3 regions of the Phyllobacterium sp. UNC302MFCol5.2 genome follow, and region 1 is predicted to be linked to each of the others. Evidence: riboswitches for the same ligand, from Rfam matches in the RefSeq annotation. Region 1 holds a riboswitch; each other region holds the start of a gene.
The links. A riboswitch is a leader RNA that binds a small molecule or an ion and turns the genes downstream of it on or off. The one in region 1 is predicted to bind cobalamin.
Positions count from the first base shown of each region.

Region 2: another riboswitch for cobalamin. It lies ahead of BR48_RS23680 (ABC transporter ATP-binding protein); the one in region 1 lies ahead of BR48_RS0100600 (aromatic ring-hydroxylating dioxygenase subunit alpha).
Region 3: another riboswitch for cobalamin. It lies ahead of BR48_RS0113475 (CbtB domain-containing protein); the one in region 1 lies ahead of BR48_RS0100600 (aromatic ring-hydroxylating dioxygenase subunit alpha).

Region 1 is NZ_JMLL01000001.1:126,491-132,427, forward strand. It holds gene BR48_RS0100590 (fumarylacetoacetate hydrolase family protein) at 1-643, shown strand, start outside; gene BR48_RS0100595 (L-fuconate dehydratase) at 702-1,985, shown strand; cobalamin riboswitch at 2,118-2,317, shown strand; gene BR48_RS0100600 (aromatic ring-hydroxylating dioxygenase subunit alpha) at 2,434-3,675, shown strand; gene BR48_RS0100605 (hybrid-cluster NAD(P)-dependent oxidoreductase) at 3,676-4,761, shown strand; gene BR48_RS0100610 (3-methyl-2-oxobutanoate hydroxymethyltransferase) at 4,781-5,578, opposite strand; gene BR48_RS0100615 (FAD-dependent oxidoreductase) at 5,590-5,937, opposite strand, start outside.
Region 2 is NZ_JMLL01000010.1:303,950-309,886, forward strand. It holds gene BR48_RS0103415 (transglutaminase family protein) at 1-1,221, opposite strand, end outside; cobalamin riboswitch at 1,376-1,590, shown strand; gene BR48_RS23680 (ABC transporter ATP-binding protein) at 1,875-2,678, shown strand; gene BR48_RS0103425 (ABC transporter substrate-binding protein) at 2,675-3,622, shown strand; gene BR48_RS0103435 (iron ABC transporter permease) at 4,713-5,732, shown strand; gene cysQ (3'(2'),5'-bisphosphate nucleotidase CysQ) at 5,729-5,937, opposite strand, start outside.
Region 3 is NZ_JMLL01000011.1:441,735-447,671, reverse strand. It holds gene BR48_RS0113485 (isobutyryl-CoA dehydrogenase) at 1-1,093, opposite strand, end outside; gene BR48_RS0113480 (cobyric acid synthase) at 1,203-2,651, shown strand; cobalamin riboswitch at 2,800-3,034, shown strand; gene BR48_RS0113475 (CbtB domain-containing protein) at 3,083-3,259, shown strand; gene BR48_RS0113470 (CbtA family protein) at 3,387-4,118, shown strand; gene cobU (bifunctional adenosylcobinamide kinase/adenosylcobinamide-phosphate guanylyltransferase) at 4,118-4,642, shown strand; gene cobW (cobalamin biosynthesis protein CobW) at 4,647-5,699, shown strand; gene cobN (cobaltochelatase subunit CobN) at 5,712-5,937, shown strand, end outside.

The DNA.
Region 1 (5,937 bases):
CGGCACCGGAAAGTTCATCTGCATCGGCCTCAACTATGCCGACCATGCAGCAGAATCCGGGATGGCCGTGCCACCGGAACCCGTGATCTTCATGAAGGCGACCTCCGCCATTGTCGGGCCGAATGACGACCTGCTCATACCGCGCGGTTCGGAAAAGACCGACTGGGAAGTGGAACTCGGCGTCGTCATCGGCCGTACCGCAAAATATGTCAGCGAAGCCGACGCGCTCGACTACGTCGCCGGCTACTGCACCGTCCATGACGTCAGCGAGCGCGCGTTCCAGATCGAGCGTGCCGGGCAATGGACCAAGGGCAAGAGCTGCGACACGTTCGGGCCGACCGGTCCGTGGCTGGTAACGAAGGAAGAGATCGCCGACCCGCAAAACCTCAAAATGTGGCTCACCGTCAATGGCGAGACGATGCAGAACGGCTCGACAAAGACCATGGTTTACGGCGTTGCCTTCCTCGTCTCCTATCTCAGCCAGTTCATGAGCCTGCAGCCCGGCGACATCATTTCAACCGGCACGCCGCCCGGCGTCGGGATGGGCATGAAGCCGCCGCGCTATCTGAAGGCGAGCGATGTCATCGAGCTTGGAATTGAAGGCCTTGGCAACCAGAAGCAGGTGGCGCGCGCCGACACCTGATCATTTGCGACAAACTAAAATTGAAAACGAGATTACTGGGCAATTTCAGGAGCAAGACATGACCCGCATCACCGATCTTCGGGTTTTCGACATCCGTTTCCCTACGTCGCAGGGGCTTGACGGTTCCGACGCGATGAACCCGGATCCGGATTATTCGGCGGCCTATGTCGTTCTTGATACGGATAAGGGTGGTCTTGCCGGGCACGGCCTCACATTCACCATCGGGCGTGGCAACGAGATTTGCTGCCTCGCCATCGAAGCGATGAAGCATCTGGTCATCGGACTTGAACTCGACTGGGTGAAGGAAAATCCGGGACGCTTTTGGCATTTCATCACTGGCGACAGCCAATTGCGCTGGATCGGGCCGGACAAGGGCGCCATGCATCTTGCCACCGGCGCCGTCGTCAACGCCGTCTGGGACTTGCTGGCCAAGGAAGCCGGCAAACCAGTCTGGCAGCTGGTCGGCGAGATGACGCCGGAGGAAATCGTCAACATTGTCGATTTCCGCTACCTGACCGATGTTCTGACTCGCGACGAGGCACTCGACATTCTGCGGAAAGCCGATGCCGGTAAGGCGGAACGCATCGCTGCCCTCAAGGCCGAAGGCTATCCTTGCTATACGACCTCCGCCGGTTGGCTAGGCTATTCCGACGAAAAGCTGCGCCGGCTTTGCCAGGAGGCCGTCGATGCCGGCTTCAACCACGTCAAGATGAAGGTCGGGCGCGATCTCGAGGATGACATCCGCCGGCTGACGATCGCCCGCGAGGTGATCGGGCCAGACCGTATCCTGATGATCGATGCCAACCAGGTCTGGGAGGTCAACGAGGCCATCGACTGGGTGAAGAAGCTTGCCTTCGTCAAGCCGTTCTTCATCGAGGAACCGACGAGCCCGGATGATGTCGCCGGGCATCGCAAGATTCGCGAGGCGATCAAGCCGGTCAAGGTGGCGACCGGCGAGATGTGCCAGAACCGGATCATGTTCAAGCAGTTCATCGCTGAAGGTGCGATCGATGTGGTCCAGATCGATTCCTGCCGCATGGGCGGGCTCAACGAGGTGCTGGCGGTGCTGCTGATCGCGGCGAAATACAATCTGCCGGTCTGGCCGCATGCGGGTGGGGTTGGCCTCTGCGAATATGTGCAGCATTTGTCGATGATCGACTACATCGCGGTGTCGGGCACCAAGGAGGGGCGGGTGATCGAATATGTCGATCATCTGCACGAGCATTTCGTCGATCCCTGCGATATTCGCAATGCCGCCTATATGCCCCCTTCGATGCCGGGATTCTCGATAGAGATGAAGCCGGAATCGATCAGGCAATATCTGCATCGCCCAATGGTATGATCAGCGTCAGTGCCACAAATCGACAGCGCCCGGGGTCAAGGGTGCGGCGCACCATTTGACCGCAATGCCGCGTGTCGCCGTTCGTAAATGGGATGTCGTTTCCGCACCTATCCTTTTCCAAAGCCCGATGCTTTTATCGTAATCACTTGAGGTGCCGCTTTCTAGGGAAGGCGGAGAATTGGGAAGCCGGTTAAAACCCGGCGCTGCCCCCGCAACGGTAGTGGAGTAAAACGCGGCAAAACAGCCACTGGGAGTGCACCCCGGGAAGGCGCCGTGAAGTCTGAAAAGGCAACTCCAGAGCCCGGAAACCAGCCTTGAGGGAAAACCGACTGATCGCGGTGGGCGATCAAGGAGCATGGCTTTGTGCGGCCGACAAACGTTGGCTGCACGGACGTTCTTCTCCGTCACCACCAGTCAGTTCTTTGCAGGCTTAAGGCGAGGACGCGACATGGACATTCGCAATGAACTTCTCCGGAATCTCGGAAACCGGAAACCGGGCTACGGACTGGAACAGGCTTTCTACTCGGACCCAGACTACTACCGTCTCGACATGGAGACGATTTATTATCGCGACTGGCTGTTCATCGGCCATGATTGCGAAGTCGCCAAACCCGGCAATTATTTCACGGTACAGGTCGGCGACTACCCCGTCGTCATCGTTCGCGACCGCCAGGGACAGATTCGCGCCTTCCACAATTCCTGCCGCCATCGCGGTTCGCGCATCTGCGCGGGTGAGAAGGGGAGCTCGGCAAAACTCGTCTGCCCCTATCACCAGTGGACGTATGAGCTCGACGGACGTCTACTTTTTGCCCGCCAGATGGGTGACGATTTCGACGCGAGCCAGTTCAGTCTGAAAACGGTGCATTGCGAGAGCGTCGGCGGCTACATCTTCATCTGCCTGGCGCAGATCGCGCCCGATTTCACCCCGACACGAACCCTGCTCGAGCCGTACCTTGCGCCACACCGGCTGACGGAAACCAAGGTCGCCTTCCAGAGTTCGATCGTCGAGAAAGGCAACTGGAAGCTCGTCTGGGAGAATAACCGCGAGTGCTACCATTGCGCCGGCAACCATCCTGAGCTTTGCAAGACCTTCCCTGAAGCGCCGAGCGCCACCGGAATTCAGGGTTCGAAGGAAGATCCGGAAATGGTATCGCACTGGGACAAGTGCGAGGCGGCTGGTTTGCCAAGCGTATTCCGCATCGCTGAAGATGGGCAGTATCGGGCGACCCGTGTTCCGCTCATCAACAATGCCGAGAGCTATACTCTATCGGGCAAGCGCGCCGTCGGCCGTCAGCTCAGCGACGACGTCAACGCCAGGAGCATAGGTTCACTGCTCCTCTACCATTATCCAACGACCTGGAATCACATCCTTGGCGACCATGCGATCTCTTTCCGTGTCTTGCCACTCGGTCCGAACGAGACGCAAGTCACGACCAAGTGGCTAGTTCATAAGGATGCGGTTGAGGGCGTCGATTATAATCTCGAAGAGCTGACGCATGTCTGGCTGGAAACCAACGATCAGGACCGTCGCATCGTCGAAGAAAACGCGTTCGGCATTCGCTCGCCGGCCTATGAACCCGGTCCCTATTCGGTCGAGCATGAAGGCGGCGTCCTTCAATTCCTGGAATGGTATAGCAATGCCATGGAAGCGCGGCTTTCCGGCGATACGAAACTCAGCAGGGTTGCTTGAATGAACATTGGCGTTTCCCAGAATTATCCGCACCTCGACCAGATGCAGCCGTGGAACGACCGGCTGCATCTCGAATGTCTTTCGGTCGTCGAGGAAGCGCCCAATGTGAAGACCTTCACCTTCCGCTCGGATAATCATAACTGGTTTCGTTATGAGCCTGGCCAGTTCATGACCTTCGAGCTGCCCGTGCAACCGGAAGCGGTTTTGCGCACCTTTACATTGTCATCGAGCCCCTCCCGACCCTTCACCGTCGCCGTGACGGTCAAGGCGCAGGAAGATAGCATCGGCACGCGCTGGATGCTCGATCATCTCATGCCGGGCGTGCGCCTCAAGGCCTTTGGCCCGCTCGGCGACTTTTCGATGCGCAAGCATCCCGGCAGCAAGTATCTTTTCATATCAGCCGGCTCAGGCATCACGCCCATGATGTCGATGACGCGCTGGATGCATGATTGCGCGCCGCAGAGCGATATCAATTTCGTTACCTGCGCGCGGCGTCCGAGCGATATCATTTTCCGCAAGGAACTCGAATATCTGACGAGTTGCATGCCGAACCTGAAATTGACCTTCCTCATCAAGGAGCACGAGATGGGGCAGGTCTGGACCGGCATACGCGGCAGGCTCGAAACGCCGAAGCTGCCGCTGCTCGCCCCGGACTTCAAGGACAGGACCATTTTCTGCTGCGGTCCGGAAAGCTTCATGCGTGATGTGCGCAATATGCTCGAAGCGTCCGGATTCGACATGGCCCACTACCATCAGGAAAGCTTCGGCCCGGCGCCCGAGCCTGTCCTGCCGATGCTCGACGGGATCTCCACGGAGCCGGCCGCGAGCGCGACGGTGACGTTCTCGATGTCGAGCATGGAGGTGCCATGCGCGGCCGGAGAAACGATCCTCAAGGCGGCGCGCGGTGCTGGCATCCGCATTGCCGCCGCCTGCGAGTCGGGTCTTTGCGGCACGTGCAAAGTTATGAAGCTCGCCGGCAACGTCGACATGGACCACAATGGCGGCATCCTCGATGAGGAAATCGACGAGGGCTATATCCTCGCCTGCTGCTCCAAGCCGCTCGGCAATGTCGAAGTCGAGGCTTAAGGCAAACGGCGACCGTAGATCAGAGAGAGGGCAGTTCGCGCAAGAACCGGTCCAGTTCTTCGCGCGGCATGCCGACGACATGTTCTGGTCCCGGATATGTCCTGGCACTCACGTCGGCGACGAACTCGGAAAAGGCCGCGATCCTTTCCTGCTGCAGGCGGTCGAGTTCAGCCGTGAAGTTGCGATAGACCTTGGCGTGGCGCGGATAATGGCCGCGATTTGAACCGAGCACGTCGGCCGCGAAAAGATACTGCGCATCGCAGCCCGCGCCCGCGCCCATCGAGATCATGAAAAGCGATGTTCGCTCGCTGATGGCGGAGGCGACGTCAACCGGCACGACCTCTATCTCGGCGGCGAAGGCGCCTGCCTCTTCAAGCGCCCTGGTCTGCCGCCAGATTTCGAGCGCGCTCGTCGCAGTCTTCCCTACCGCCCTGAATCCGCCCGTCCAGGTCGCCTTGGACGGGATGAGGCCCACATGTCCGCATACGGGGATTCCCTCGTCGCGAAGCCGGCGCACCGTGGCAAGACTTGCGGCGCAATAGACAGCGTCAGCGCCCGCCTTGCGTGCCGTGAACGCACCCCGCAGGTAATCCTCGGCGGTGACGAAATCGCCGTATTCGAGCCCCGGCACGGTAAAGGCAGAGGGCGCCGCGTCGCGAAATTCCGGCGTAAGCAACGCCGGCGGTATGGAAAGCATGTCGACGCGGGCGCGTTCGGCGGCCTCGGCTTCCTCCAGCGTTTCGACCCGCAGCATGGTTAGCTGGCGGCGGCCCTTAAGTGCAAGAATGTCCGCGACGGTGGGGCGCAGGTTTCGCATGGTTATCCGCCTTAGGCCGCGAGCAGCGATTTGAGTTTGACATGGCTCGATTGAAGCTGCGCTGGAACCGGTCGCGCGCTGCGTTGGATCAACATCTCGGCGAGGCGAATATCTTTGGCGACAGCATTGCCGGGTCCGATGCCGCTTGCCGCGACAAGCCGGCCATCGGCGGCAAGATGAAAGAGGATGAAGGCATCGTCGCCAAGGTCACGGCGGATCGTCTCCGTCGCTTCGTCGGCAAGTCCCGCGACCTGCAGGCCGAGTTCGTATTGATCGGACCAGAACCACGGTACGGATTCGTGTGGCTCCCGGCCGCCGAGCATGTTGCGCGCGGCGAGGGAACCTTGTTCCTGCGCATT
Region 2 (5,937 bases), on a different contig from region 1:
GACCCAGATCGGCTTGCCGTCCTTGCGCCAGTAGAGCGAGAACGTCCAGCGCGGCAGGCTTTCGCCCGGATACCATTTGCCCTGCCCATAATGCAGGAAGCCGCCGGGCGCAAAGCGATCGCGCAGTCGGCGGATCAGCATGTCGGCCTTTTCGCGCTTGGTCGGGCCGACCGCATCGGTGTTCCACTCGCCGGATTCGAAATCGTCGATCGACACGAAGGTGGGCTCACCGCCCATGGTCAGCCGCACGTCGCGCTGCTGCAGCATCGCATCGACCTTGTCGCCCAAAGCATCAAGCGCTGCCCAGGATTCGTCCGAGAACGGTTTGGTTATGCGCGGATGTTCGGAGACCCGTGTCACATGCATGTCGAAATTGAACTCGACATTGGCGGGTTCGGCCATGCCGGAAATCGGGGCGGCATTCCTGTAGTGCGGCGTTGCGGCGAGCGGAACATGGCTTTCGCCGGTCAGAAGACCCGAGGTCGGATCAAGTCCGATCCAGCCCGCGCCCGGCAGATAAACCTCGCACCACGCGTGAAGGTCGGTGAAATCCTTGTTCGTCCCCGCCGGGCCATCGAGGGCGACGAGATCGGGTTTCAACTGGATCAGATAGCCGGAGACGAACCGGGCCGCGATGCCGAGATGGCGCAGGACCTGTACGAGCAGCCAGCTCGAATCGCGGCAGGAACCGGTCGCGACGCCGAGCGTCGTATCGGGCTCCTGAACGCCGGTTTCCATGCGGATGACATAGCCAACCTCGCGCTGGATACGTGCATTGAGGTCGACGACGAAATTCACCGTATTGGTCGGGTTGCGGTCGATCGTTGCAAGAAACGCGCTCAGCAGCGGACCCGTTGGCTCCGGCTTCAGATAGATCGAGAGGTCGTCCCGGATATCCTCAGGATAGGCGAAGGGCCACGTCTCTGCGATCGGCTCGACGAAGAAATCGAAGGGATTGTAGACCGTCATGTCCGCAACGAGGTCGACCTCGATCTTCAGTTCGGTCACAGGCTCGGGAAACACAAAGCGGGCGAGAAAATTCCCGTAGGGATCCTGCTGCAGGTTGACGAAGTGATTGGAAGGGCTGACTTTCAGGGAGTGGCTGAGAACCTTCGTACGCGAATGCGGCGCAGGCTGCAGGCGAATGACCTGAGGTCCGAGCATGATCGGACGGTCATATTTATAGTGCGTCAGATGGTAGACCGCAGCGTGAATTGCCATATCGCCTCAAATAACTAGCCGCGCATCGCGCGAAACAAACTGAAACCTAAACTACTCTCTTTCATAGGGCACGTCCTAAAATGTGCCGTTGCCAATTATTTTAGCACTTGAGAATTTTGCCGTATAAACGTGCTTGCCAGCGGAGAAATCCCCGCATAGCATCCGCGCCGATGGTTTCTCCGGGATGACAACACCGGAGATGAAAAGGGAACACGGTGAGGCGTACCCAATAGGGATCGAGACCGTGGCTGCCCCCGCAACTGTAAGCGGCGAGCGTTGCCTGACGATGCCACTGATCGAACGATCGGGAAGGCCGGGCAAAGCTGAGACCCGCGAGCCAGGAGACCTGCCATCAAGCAAATGATTCGAACCGGACGGGGTGTACCGGGAGCGATGCGATGTTGCCGTTTACGGATGACCTTGAGCAACTGCTGAGGCGTCCCGTGATTGGAATATCCACGTTCCCTGTTCCTGTCCTCATGAAGGACAGGTATGCACATCGACCCTAATCATAATCATCGCCTGTGCCCGCACCCTGGCTGGATCCTGCCGGTTGACATTGCTCCGCGATTGCTATCATACGATATAACATTACATCAGTTGATCGAAGTTTCCAACGTGCGAGGATCTTCGATTGCCGGAAAACGCCAGCCATGAGTTCCATCCTTCTCAGCGCCGACATGGTCAGCTATCGAATCGGCGGCAAGTGCCTGGTCGAGGCTGCATCGCTGCAAATTGCGCGCGGATCGCGGCTCGCCATCATCGGTCCGAACGGCGCCGGCAAGTCGACGCTGCTGCGGATGCTGGCAGGGCTTGCGGCGCCAACAAGCGGAGCAATTCATATTGAAGGCGAGAATATTAGCCGCTTGACCCCGCTGGATCGAGCGCGCCGTTTTGCCTTCGTCGGCCAGGCGGATACGCCGGACCGCCAGTTGCGCGCCATCGACTACGTGGCGCTTGGCCGTATCCCACATGGCGGACTCTACAGCGCCGCGACGGACCGCGAGATTGTTGGGGAAGCCATGGACCGTGCCGGCGTCGCGTCGTTTGCGGCGCGGACGGTTGGTTCGCTGTCCGGCGGCGAGCGGCAGAGGCTGCAGCTGGCGCGCGCTCTCGCCCAGCAACCGGCGATCCTGTTTCTCGACGAGCCGACCAATCACCTCGATCCGAAGGCACGCAGCGCCCTGCTTTCGCTCGTTTCCGGGCTAGGCATCACCACCGTCGCCGTCCTGCACGACCTGCCGCTCGTCGCGCCGTTCGCCAGCCATGTCGCCGTCATGCACGCTGGCAAGATCGTCGCCGCCGGCACACCCAACGAGACATTGACCCCGCGCATCGTCAGCGACGTGTTCGACCTCGACGTCCTGCGCCTGCGCCACCCGCATCAGGACCGCGAGCTCATGGTGTTCGACGTTCCCCGCCCGGTTCCATCTGATCAGTCACGGAGACTCCCATGAAAAAAGCCCTCATCGCACTCGCGCTCACGCTGCTATCGGCGCCGGCATATGCCTTTCCGGTCACTGTCGACAATTGCGGCACGCCGCTGACCTTCGACGCAGCGCCGAATCGCGCCGTCATCCAGGATATCAACATGAGCGAGATGGCTTTTGCGCTCGGCCTCCAGCCCTCGATTGTCGGCGTGACCGGCATCTCCGGCTGGTACAAGCTCGATGAGGCGTTCAAGAACCAGCAAGGATCGATCCCCGAGCTTGCACCTAAATATCCGACCATCGAGAACCTCGTCGCCGCCAATCCCGATTTCTTCTTTGCCGGCTGGTACTACGGCATGAAGCCGGGCGGCGACGTTACGCCGGACACGCTCGCCCCCTACGGCATCAAGACGCTTGTCCTGACGGAGAGCTGCGTTCATCTCGACAAGAACCGTCCCGCAGCCTCGATGGATTTGCTCTATGGCGACATTGAAAAGCTCGGCAAGATTTTCGGCAGGGACGCCGAGGCCGACAAGCTGGTGTCTGGCTGGAAGGCGGAGCTTGCCGCGATCAAGGGCAAGATCGGCGGCAACGGCGATACGCGCGTCTTCCTCTATGACTCCGGTGAGGACAAGCCGTTCACGGCCGGCAAGTTCGCCATGCCGTCGGCATTGATCCGCGAATCCGGCGGCGTCAACATCATGGACGACATGGAGACGAGCTGGGGCACGACGTCATGGGAAACGGTCGCCGCGCGCAACCCGCAATTCCTCGTCCTTCTCGATTATCAGGATGATGCCGGCTATCAGAAGCTTTTGAACTTCCTCAAATCACACCCGGCGATGAAGGAGACGGATGCGGTGAAGAACGAACGCTTCGTCGCCCTGCGCTACGCCGAGATCACGCCCGGCCCTGCCAATATCGAAGCCATCGGCAAGATCGCTCGTGCGATGCACCCGGAAGCGTTTTGAGGGGTGACCAGCAACGCCCCTCCCGGCTGCTGCGCAGCCACCCTCCCACAAGGGGGAGGGAAAGGCGGCAATGCATTTGAAAGTATTGACGAAATGATCCACTCACCCCCCTCTGCCCTGCCGGGCATCTCCCCCACAAGGGGGGAGACCGATTGGCGATTTCGCACATTCGCTACGCGAACGAAGCGTTGGCCTTTGCGGGTTGGCGCCTTTCCCTCTCCCTTGTGGGGAGGGGTCGGACCGAAGGTCCGGGGCGGGGTTCTTGCGACCACGAAGCTATTTGTTTCATCACAGGCACGCCCCTCCCGGCTGCTGCGCAGCCACCCTCCCCACAAGGGGGAGGGAAAAGGCGGCGCCATGCATACGAAAGTCATTGACGAAATGATCTGCCGGGCATCTCCCCCACAAGGGGGAGATCGATTGGCGGCTTCGCACACGCGCTACTCGAACGAGGCGTTGGCCTCTGCGGGTTCGCGCCCTTGTGGGGAGGGTGGGACCGAAGGTCCGGGGCGGGGTTCTTGCGACCGCGAAGCCTTTCGAGGCATCACAGGCACGCCCCTCCCGGCTGTTACGCAACCACCCTCCCCACAAGGGGGAGGGAAAGGCGGAGCCATGCATACGAAAGTCATTGACGAAATGATCCACTCACCCCCCTCTGCCCTGCCGGGCATCTCCCCCACAAGGGGGGAGATCGATTGGCGGTTTCGCACATTCGCTACTCGAAAGAGGCGTTGGCCTCTGCGGGTTCGCGCCTTTCCCTCCCCCTTGTGGGGAGGGTCGGACCGAAGGTCCGGGGCGGGGTTCTTGCGACCGCGAAGCCCTTCGAGGCATCCCAGGCATGCCCCTCCCGGCTGCTGCGCAGCCACCCTCCCCACAAGGGGGAGGGAAAGGCGGCAACGCATTCGAAAATCATTGACGAAATGATCCACTCGCCCCCCTCTGCCCTGCCGGGCATCTCCCCCACAAGGGGGGAGATCGATTGGCTTCCGGCGATTAGTTCAGTCGCCACCGGCAGGGTATTGCGCCGAGATGACTGCAGGCTTTTCTCCCCCCTTGTGGGGGAGATGGGCGGCAGCCCAGAGGGGGGTAAATGAGCTTCGCCCCCGCACAACGACGCATGCTTATCGGCGCAAGCGTGGCGATGCTCGCCCTTGCCCTTGCCTCGATTGCCTATGGCTCGACACTGATCCCGCTCGGCGACGTCATGCGTGTGCTTGCCCATGCCGCCGGTCTCAGCGACACGTCTGTCGCCGCGCCGGTGCAACGCATCATCATCGACCTTCGGCTGCCCCGCGTCATCCTTGCGCTCTGCGTCGGTGCGGGCCTTGGCGTCATCGGCGCGATGCTGCAGACCGTCACACGCAACGACCTCGCCGACCCGTTCCTCTTCGGCCTCTCCTCGGGCGCTGCCGCCGGTGCCGTCTCGGTGATCAGCATCTTCGGCGATCGCTTCGGCATCTGGACCCTGCCGATTGCCGCGTTTTCGGGCGGCATGCTCGCGGCCCTGCTGGTGCTGGTGCTCGTTCGGCGCATCGAAGGCCAAGGACCCGAACGGCTGATCCTCGCGGGTCTTGCCGTCTCGTTCCTTTTTGCCGCACTCACCAACTATATCGTCTTCCTCGGCGACCAGCGCGCCGCCCACTCCGTGCTGTTCTGGACACTCGGCGGTCTCGGCCTAGCGCGGTGGGATAATCTGCCGCTGGCGATCACCGGCCTTGCCGCGATCCTCGCGTTTGCGCTCTTTAACCACCGCTGGCTCGATGCGTTTCTCGCCGGAGAAAGCACCGCCGAAAGCCTCGGCGTGCGTGTAGCGCGCACGCGCAGTATCGTTTCTATCGTATGCGCCTTTTCGACCGCGATTTTCGTCTCGGTTGCCGGCGTCATCGGATTTGTCGGCTTGATGATCCCGCACATGGCCCGCCGCTTCGCCGGCCAGCTTCACGCCGGACTGATCGTTGCCAGCGCCATTTTCGGCGCCATCCTGATCCTGCTCAGCGACGTTGCGGCGCGCCTGCTGCTCGCCCCGCAAGAGTTGCCGATTGGAATCGTGACGAGTTCGGTCGGGGCGTTCTTCGTGGTAACGATGCTCTTGCGAAAACCGCGAGGCTAAAGCCGGCCCCGAGCCACGAAATGCGGGTTGGCGAAATCCGCATCATGCGCCTGGTTGCGCCGCCCGTAAGTCAGCGGCCGGCCGTCGAGCGTCAAGGTGATGCCGCCGGCGGCGCGCAATACGGCATCGCCCGCCGCCGTATCCCACTCCATGGTGCGGCTCAGCCGTGGATAGATGTCGGCCTCGCCGCGCGCGAGCAGGCCGA
Region 3 (5,937 bases), on a different contig from region 1:
GCAAGTCACGTACCAGTTTCTCCACGCCATAGTCGTGCAGGTAGCCATAGCCGCCATGGATCTGCAGAGCGTCGTTGGCGATATCGAACCCCTTGTCGGTGACGAAGCGCTTGGCCATGGCGGACCATTTGGAAGCGTCGTGCGTTTTGCGGTCAAGCTTTGATGCCGCTGTGTAGAGCAGCATGCGGGCAGCTGAAAGCTCCGTCTCCATATCGGCAAGCTTGAACTGAAGCGCCTGGAACTCATTGATCGCCTTGCCGAACGCCTTGCGCTCACTGGCATAGACCAGCGCCTTGTCGAGGGCCGATTGCGCGCCGCCAAGCGAGCATGCCGCAATGTTGAGCCGCCCGCCGTCGAGCCCGCCCATGGCAATGCGAAAGCCGTCACCTTCCTCGCCGAGCCGGTTGGCAACTGGGATACGGCAGTTCTCGAAGATGACCTGGCGGGTGGATTGGGCGTTCCAGCCCATCTTGTATTCATTGGCGCCAAATGAAAGGCCGGGCGCATCTTTAGGCACGACCAGCGCAGAGATGCCCTTCGGTCCATCCTCGCCGGTGCGCACCATCGTCACGTAAAGGTCGGAATCGCCGGCGCCCGAGATGAACTGCTTGGCGCCGTTGAGGATGTAGTGATCGCCCTCACGCACCGCGCGGGTCTTCAGGGCGGCGGCATCGGAACCGGAGTTCGGCTCGGTCAAGCAATAGCTTGCAAGCCACTCCATCGATGTCAGGCGCGGCACGAAGCGTTGACGTTGCTCCTCGCTGCCGAACGTGTCGATCATCCACGCGCCCATGTTGTGGATGGAGATGAATGCCGAGAACGCCGGACAGGCGGCGGCGAGCGCCTCGAAGATCAGCACGGCATCGAGCCGTTTCAGGCCTGAACCACCGACATCCTCGCGCACGTAGATGCCGCCCATGCCGAGCGGTCCGGTCTCGCGGATGACATCGGCGGGGAAATGCTTGTCGCGATCCCACGCCAGCGCGTTCGGCGCGACGCGGTCGGCGGCGAAGGCGCGCGCCATGTCCTGGATCGCCAGTTGATCCTCATTGAGTTCGAACTGGCCAGCGGTCGAATCAACGCTACTGTCCATGGCACCCTCCCTGCATTTCTTATTGCTTGCCACTCTATCCCAAGCTTCCCGGGGCGCAACGTCCAAGGCAGGACTAGGAAGAGAAAGACATATCCGCTACTCAAAGCCCATGACACGCGCAATCATGTTGCAGGGAACCGGTTCAGATGTTGGGAAATCCGTCCTGGTGGCGGGTCTGTGCCGGCTTGCGCACAAGCGCGGGCTGGTTGTCCGGCCGTTCAAACCGCAGAACATGTCGAACAATGCGGCGGTCAGCGATGACGGCGGCGAGATAGGTCGCGCGCAATGGCTGCAGGCGCTGGCCTGCGGTGTGCCGTCCTCCATCCACATGAATCCCGTGCTCCTGAAGCCGCAGTCGGAAACCGGCAGCCAGATCATCGTGCAAGGCAAGGTCTGGGGCCAGGCGAAGGGCCGGAACTACCAGAAGCTCAAGGGGCAACTGCTCGATGCCGTGATGCAGTCCTTTGACATCGTTTGCGATGGTGCCGATCTCGTCATCGTCGAGGGCGCGGGCTCGCCTGCCGAAATCAATCTGCGGGCTGGCGATATCGCCAATATGGGCTTTGCAACCCGCGCCAATGTGCCGGTCGTTCTCGTCGGCGATATCGACCGCGGCGGCGTCATCGCATCGATTGTCGGCACCCACGCGATCCTGCCGCCGGAGGATCGCGCCGCGATCATCGGATATATCATCAACAAGTTTCGGGGCGACGTCTCGCTCTTCGACGAAGGCTTGAAGGCAATCACCCGGTTCACCGGCTGGCCTTCATTTGGCGTCGTGCCATGGCTGAAGGATGCTTCCCGGCTTCCCGCAGAAGATTCCGTCGTGCTGGAGCGATTGGTAAAGGGGAACGGCCGCGCGCTGAAAGTCGCGGTGCCAGTGCTTGACCGCATTGCCAATTTCGACGACCTCGATCCGCTGATGGCCGAGGCTGATGTCGATGTCGTGTTTGTCCGAAGCGGGGAGCAACTGCCCGTCGATGCCGGTCTCGTCATCATCCCCGGGTCGAAATCGACGATCGGTGATCTTATACGCTTCCGGGAAAACGGCTGGGACAAGGACCTCAACCTTCACCGGCGTCGCGGCGGCTCGATCATGGGCATATGCGGTGGATATCAGATGCTCGGGCGCACGGTGCGCGACCCTGAGGGCATCGAAGGTGCAGTGACGCAAATCGAGGGCCTTGGCCATCTCGATATCGAAACGGTGATGGAGCCGGAGAAGACCGTTCGCAATGTTGCGGCTCATTCGCTGCAATACGACGTGCCGCTGAGCGGCTATGAAATCCACCTTGGCAAGACGACCGGCCTGGATTGCAGCCGCCCGACGGCGATGATCAACGGCGTCGAGGATGGCGCGATTTCAGCCGACGGTAAGGTCTTCGGGACCTATATGCACGGCCTGTTCGGCACCGATGCCTATCGCTCCGCATTGCTGCGTTCGCTGGGAATCAACGCCAATGCCTTCGACTACAGGGCGGGCGTCGATGCCGCGCTCGATTCGATAGCCGACCAACTGGCTGAAGTCCTCGATGTCCATGCGTTGATCGCACGTTGAGTATGTAGACCTGTGCGAAACATTATTGGGTGCCAATCCTGGCGACGGATGACGAATACAGGAACACCGATCTCGAAGTTTTCCCTTGACCGTACTAAAGCGAAAAACGTCGCGCGGTTTCGTTTGACATTCTCGGTGCTTGGTGAATAACGTTCAACCCATGATTGGTTCCCGTTCGGCCAAAGGCCATGGGATCAAAAGGGAATGCGACGGCCGTACCCATCAGGGCGGCCCTACCGCAGCCGACCCCGCGACTGTAGAGCGGCGAGGATTCATGCCAAGGCCTAAGGCGCAAGCCGAGGGCAGCCACTGGGAAACCGGGAAGGCGGCATTGATCCTGCGACCCGCGAGCCAGGAGACCTGCCAGTCATAGGGCAATGGTGCCCAAGACCGAAGGGGAATGTCCCTTCTGGCCCTGCACGGAGGTTGTTATGGCTGCACGTACTTCGACTACGATATCTCTCCCGCTCGCATCGCGTCTGACGACGGCGGTGGTTTCAATGCTGCTCGGCGTGTTCATCGTTTATGGCGTGGGTCTTTCCCATTCCGAAACGCTGCACGATACGGCGCACGACACCCGCCATTCCTACGGATTCCCCTGCCACTGAGGTTGGAGCCCGGCTGGATGTAATGATTCGGCCGCCACCGCTTAAGCATTGAAAACTGAGGGTTTATCTGGTCCGGGTGTCGTTTCGACAGCCCGGTGTCTTGATATGGGAATTCGGAGAGATATCGATGTTGGTTAAATATCTTCTGGCTACGATCGTGGCCGGTCTGTTTGCTGGTATTCTATTGACGCCAGCCATGTACGTGCGCAGCGTGCCACTTATCCTGCACGCGGAAGAATATGAGAACGCCGCAGGCGGCCACGAGCACGAGCATGCCGCAGCGCCTGCCGCCGCCGGCGAGACCGCACCTGCCGTGGCGCCGCACACTCACGAAGAGGAAGAGGCGAGCCCGGCGCTGCCATTCGGCCGCTTGGGTAATACGTTGCTGATCAATCTTGTCGCCGGAGCGGGTTTCGCCCTGATCACTGGCGCGGCCGCCTTGTTTCTTGGACGCAAGATCACCGTGCAGAACGGCATTTATTGGGGCTTGGCCGGGTTCTTCATCTTCAACCTCGCGCCATCGTTCAGTCTTGCCCCGGAACTGCCGGCCATGCCCGCCGCCGATCTCGCGACACGGCAAGCCTGGTGGCTCATCACGGTGCTGCTGACTGCGGGCGGCGTCTACTTCATCGTTCTGCGTGAGGAAATCTGGGCGAGGGTACTCGGCCTCGTGCTCATTGTTGCGCCGCATATCTATGGCGCTCCGGAAGCGGACGATCTTACTTCCGCCGTGCCGCCGACACTGGCATCCGAGTTCGCGGTATCGACGCTCGCGACCAACCTCTTCTTCTGGGTGGTGCTCGGCACTGCGCTCGGCTTTGCCATCCAGAGCTACGCGGCCTCGGAGCTTGAGGCCTGATGGCCGTGCTGGAGCGCGGGGTCACCTTTGTGCTCGGCGGCGCGCGCTCCGGCAAATCCTCCTTTGCCGAAGGACTGATCGAGTCATCCGGCAAGGAGGCGATCTATCTTGCGACGGGCAGGGCGTGGGACGATGAGATGTCCGCTCGCATCGACCACCACAAGGCGCGGCGCGGCGTATTGTGGACGACGGTCGAAGAACCGCTCGATCTGGTTTCCGCGCTGGAAGTGCATGCGGCCGAGGGCACAGCGGTTCTTGTCGACTGCCTGACACTTTGGGTCACCAACCTCATGATGGCCGAGCGTGATGTCATGGCGGAAACGGCAAGGTTTGCCGCAGCTCTGCCGCATCTCAAAGGTGCGGTCGTTTGCGTCTCCAACGAGGTTGGCCTCGGCATCGTTCCGGAGAACCGCATGGCACGCGACTTTCGCGATCATGCCGGTCGTCTCCATCAAGCTGTGGCTGGCGCCGCGGCAACAGTCTATTTCGTGGCAGCAGGTCTGCCGCTCAAAATGAAGGGATAACAACATGCAGGGTCAGAAGATTCCGGCAACGGTCATCACCGGCTTCCTTGGTTCGGGCAAGACGACGATGATCCGCAATCTGCTCGAGAATGCCGATGGCAAGCGCATTGCGCTGATCATCAATGAATTCGGCGATCTCGGTGTCGATGGCGGGTTGCTCAAGGGCTGCGGTATCGAGGCTTGTCGCGACGAGGATGTGATCGAACTCAACAATGGCTGCATCTGCTGCACCGTGGCTGATGATTTCATCCCGACCATGACGAAACTGCTCGATCGTCCCGATCGTCCTGATCATATCGTCATCGAAACTTCGGGCCTTGCGCTCCCGCAACCGCTGGTGGCGGCATTCAACTGGCCGGAAATCAAGACGCAGGTGACTGTCGACGGCGTCGTGACCGTGATCGATGCCGCCGCAGTTTCGGAAGGTCGCTTTGCCGACGATCACGACAAGGTCGACGCGCAGCGGTCGCAGGACGAATCGCTCGACCATGAGAGCCCGCTCGAAGAACTCTTCGAGGACCAGATCCGTGCAGCGGACCTCATCATTCTCAACAAGACCGATCTCATCAGCGGCGATGAACTCGACGGGGTGAAGGGCGACGTACAAAGCCGTTCGGTGCGTGCCCTCAACATGATCCCCGCAAGCTTCGGCAGGATCAGCAACCAACTGCTGCTTGGCCTTGGCGTCGGTACCGAGCAGGATATTGCCAACCGCAAGTCGCATCATGAGATGGAGCATGAAGCCCGCGAGGAACACAGCCATGACGAATTTGAGAGCTTCGTCGTTGGCCTCGGGCCGGTTTCCGAGCCGAAGTCTTTTGTCGAGAAGCTGAAAGGCGTGATCGCCGATCATGACGTTCTGCGCCTCAAGGGCTTCGTCGATGTTCCGGGCAAGCCGATGCGCCTCGTTGTCCAGGCGGTAGGCTCGCGCATCGAGCATTATTTCGATCGCAGCTGGCATCCGGGCGAGGAGCGGCAGACACGGCTCGTCGTCATCGGCCTTCACGATATCGACGCGGTAGCCATCGAATCGGCGATGAACGCGGCGGCTGCCTGATAAGGAAGACTGATGCATCTCCTGCTTGCCCAGAAAGGCACGATAGCCGAAGGCACCGAGGCAATCGATCTCGGCCAGACGCCGGGAGATGTGCTTTTTCTTTCGGCGGCCGACACGGAGCTGGCCAGCCTTGCCTCGGCCCATCGCCACAATGGCGAAGGGCTCTCCTTGCGCCTCGCCAACATGATGGCGCTGGCGCATCCGATGTCGGTCGATGCTTATGTCGAACGCACCGCGC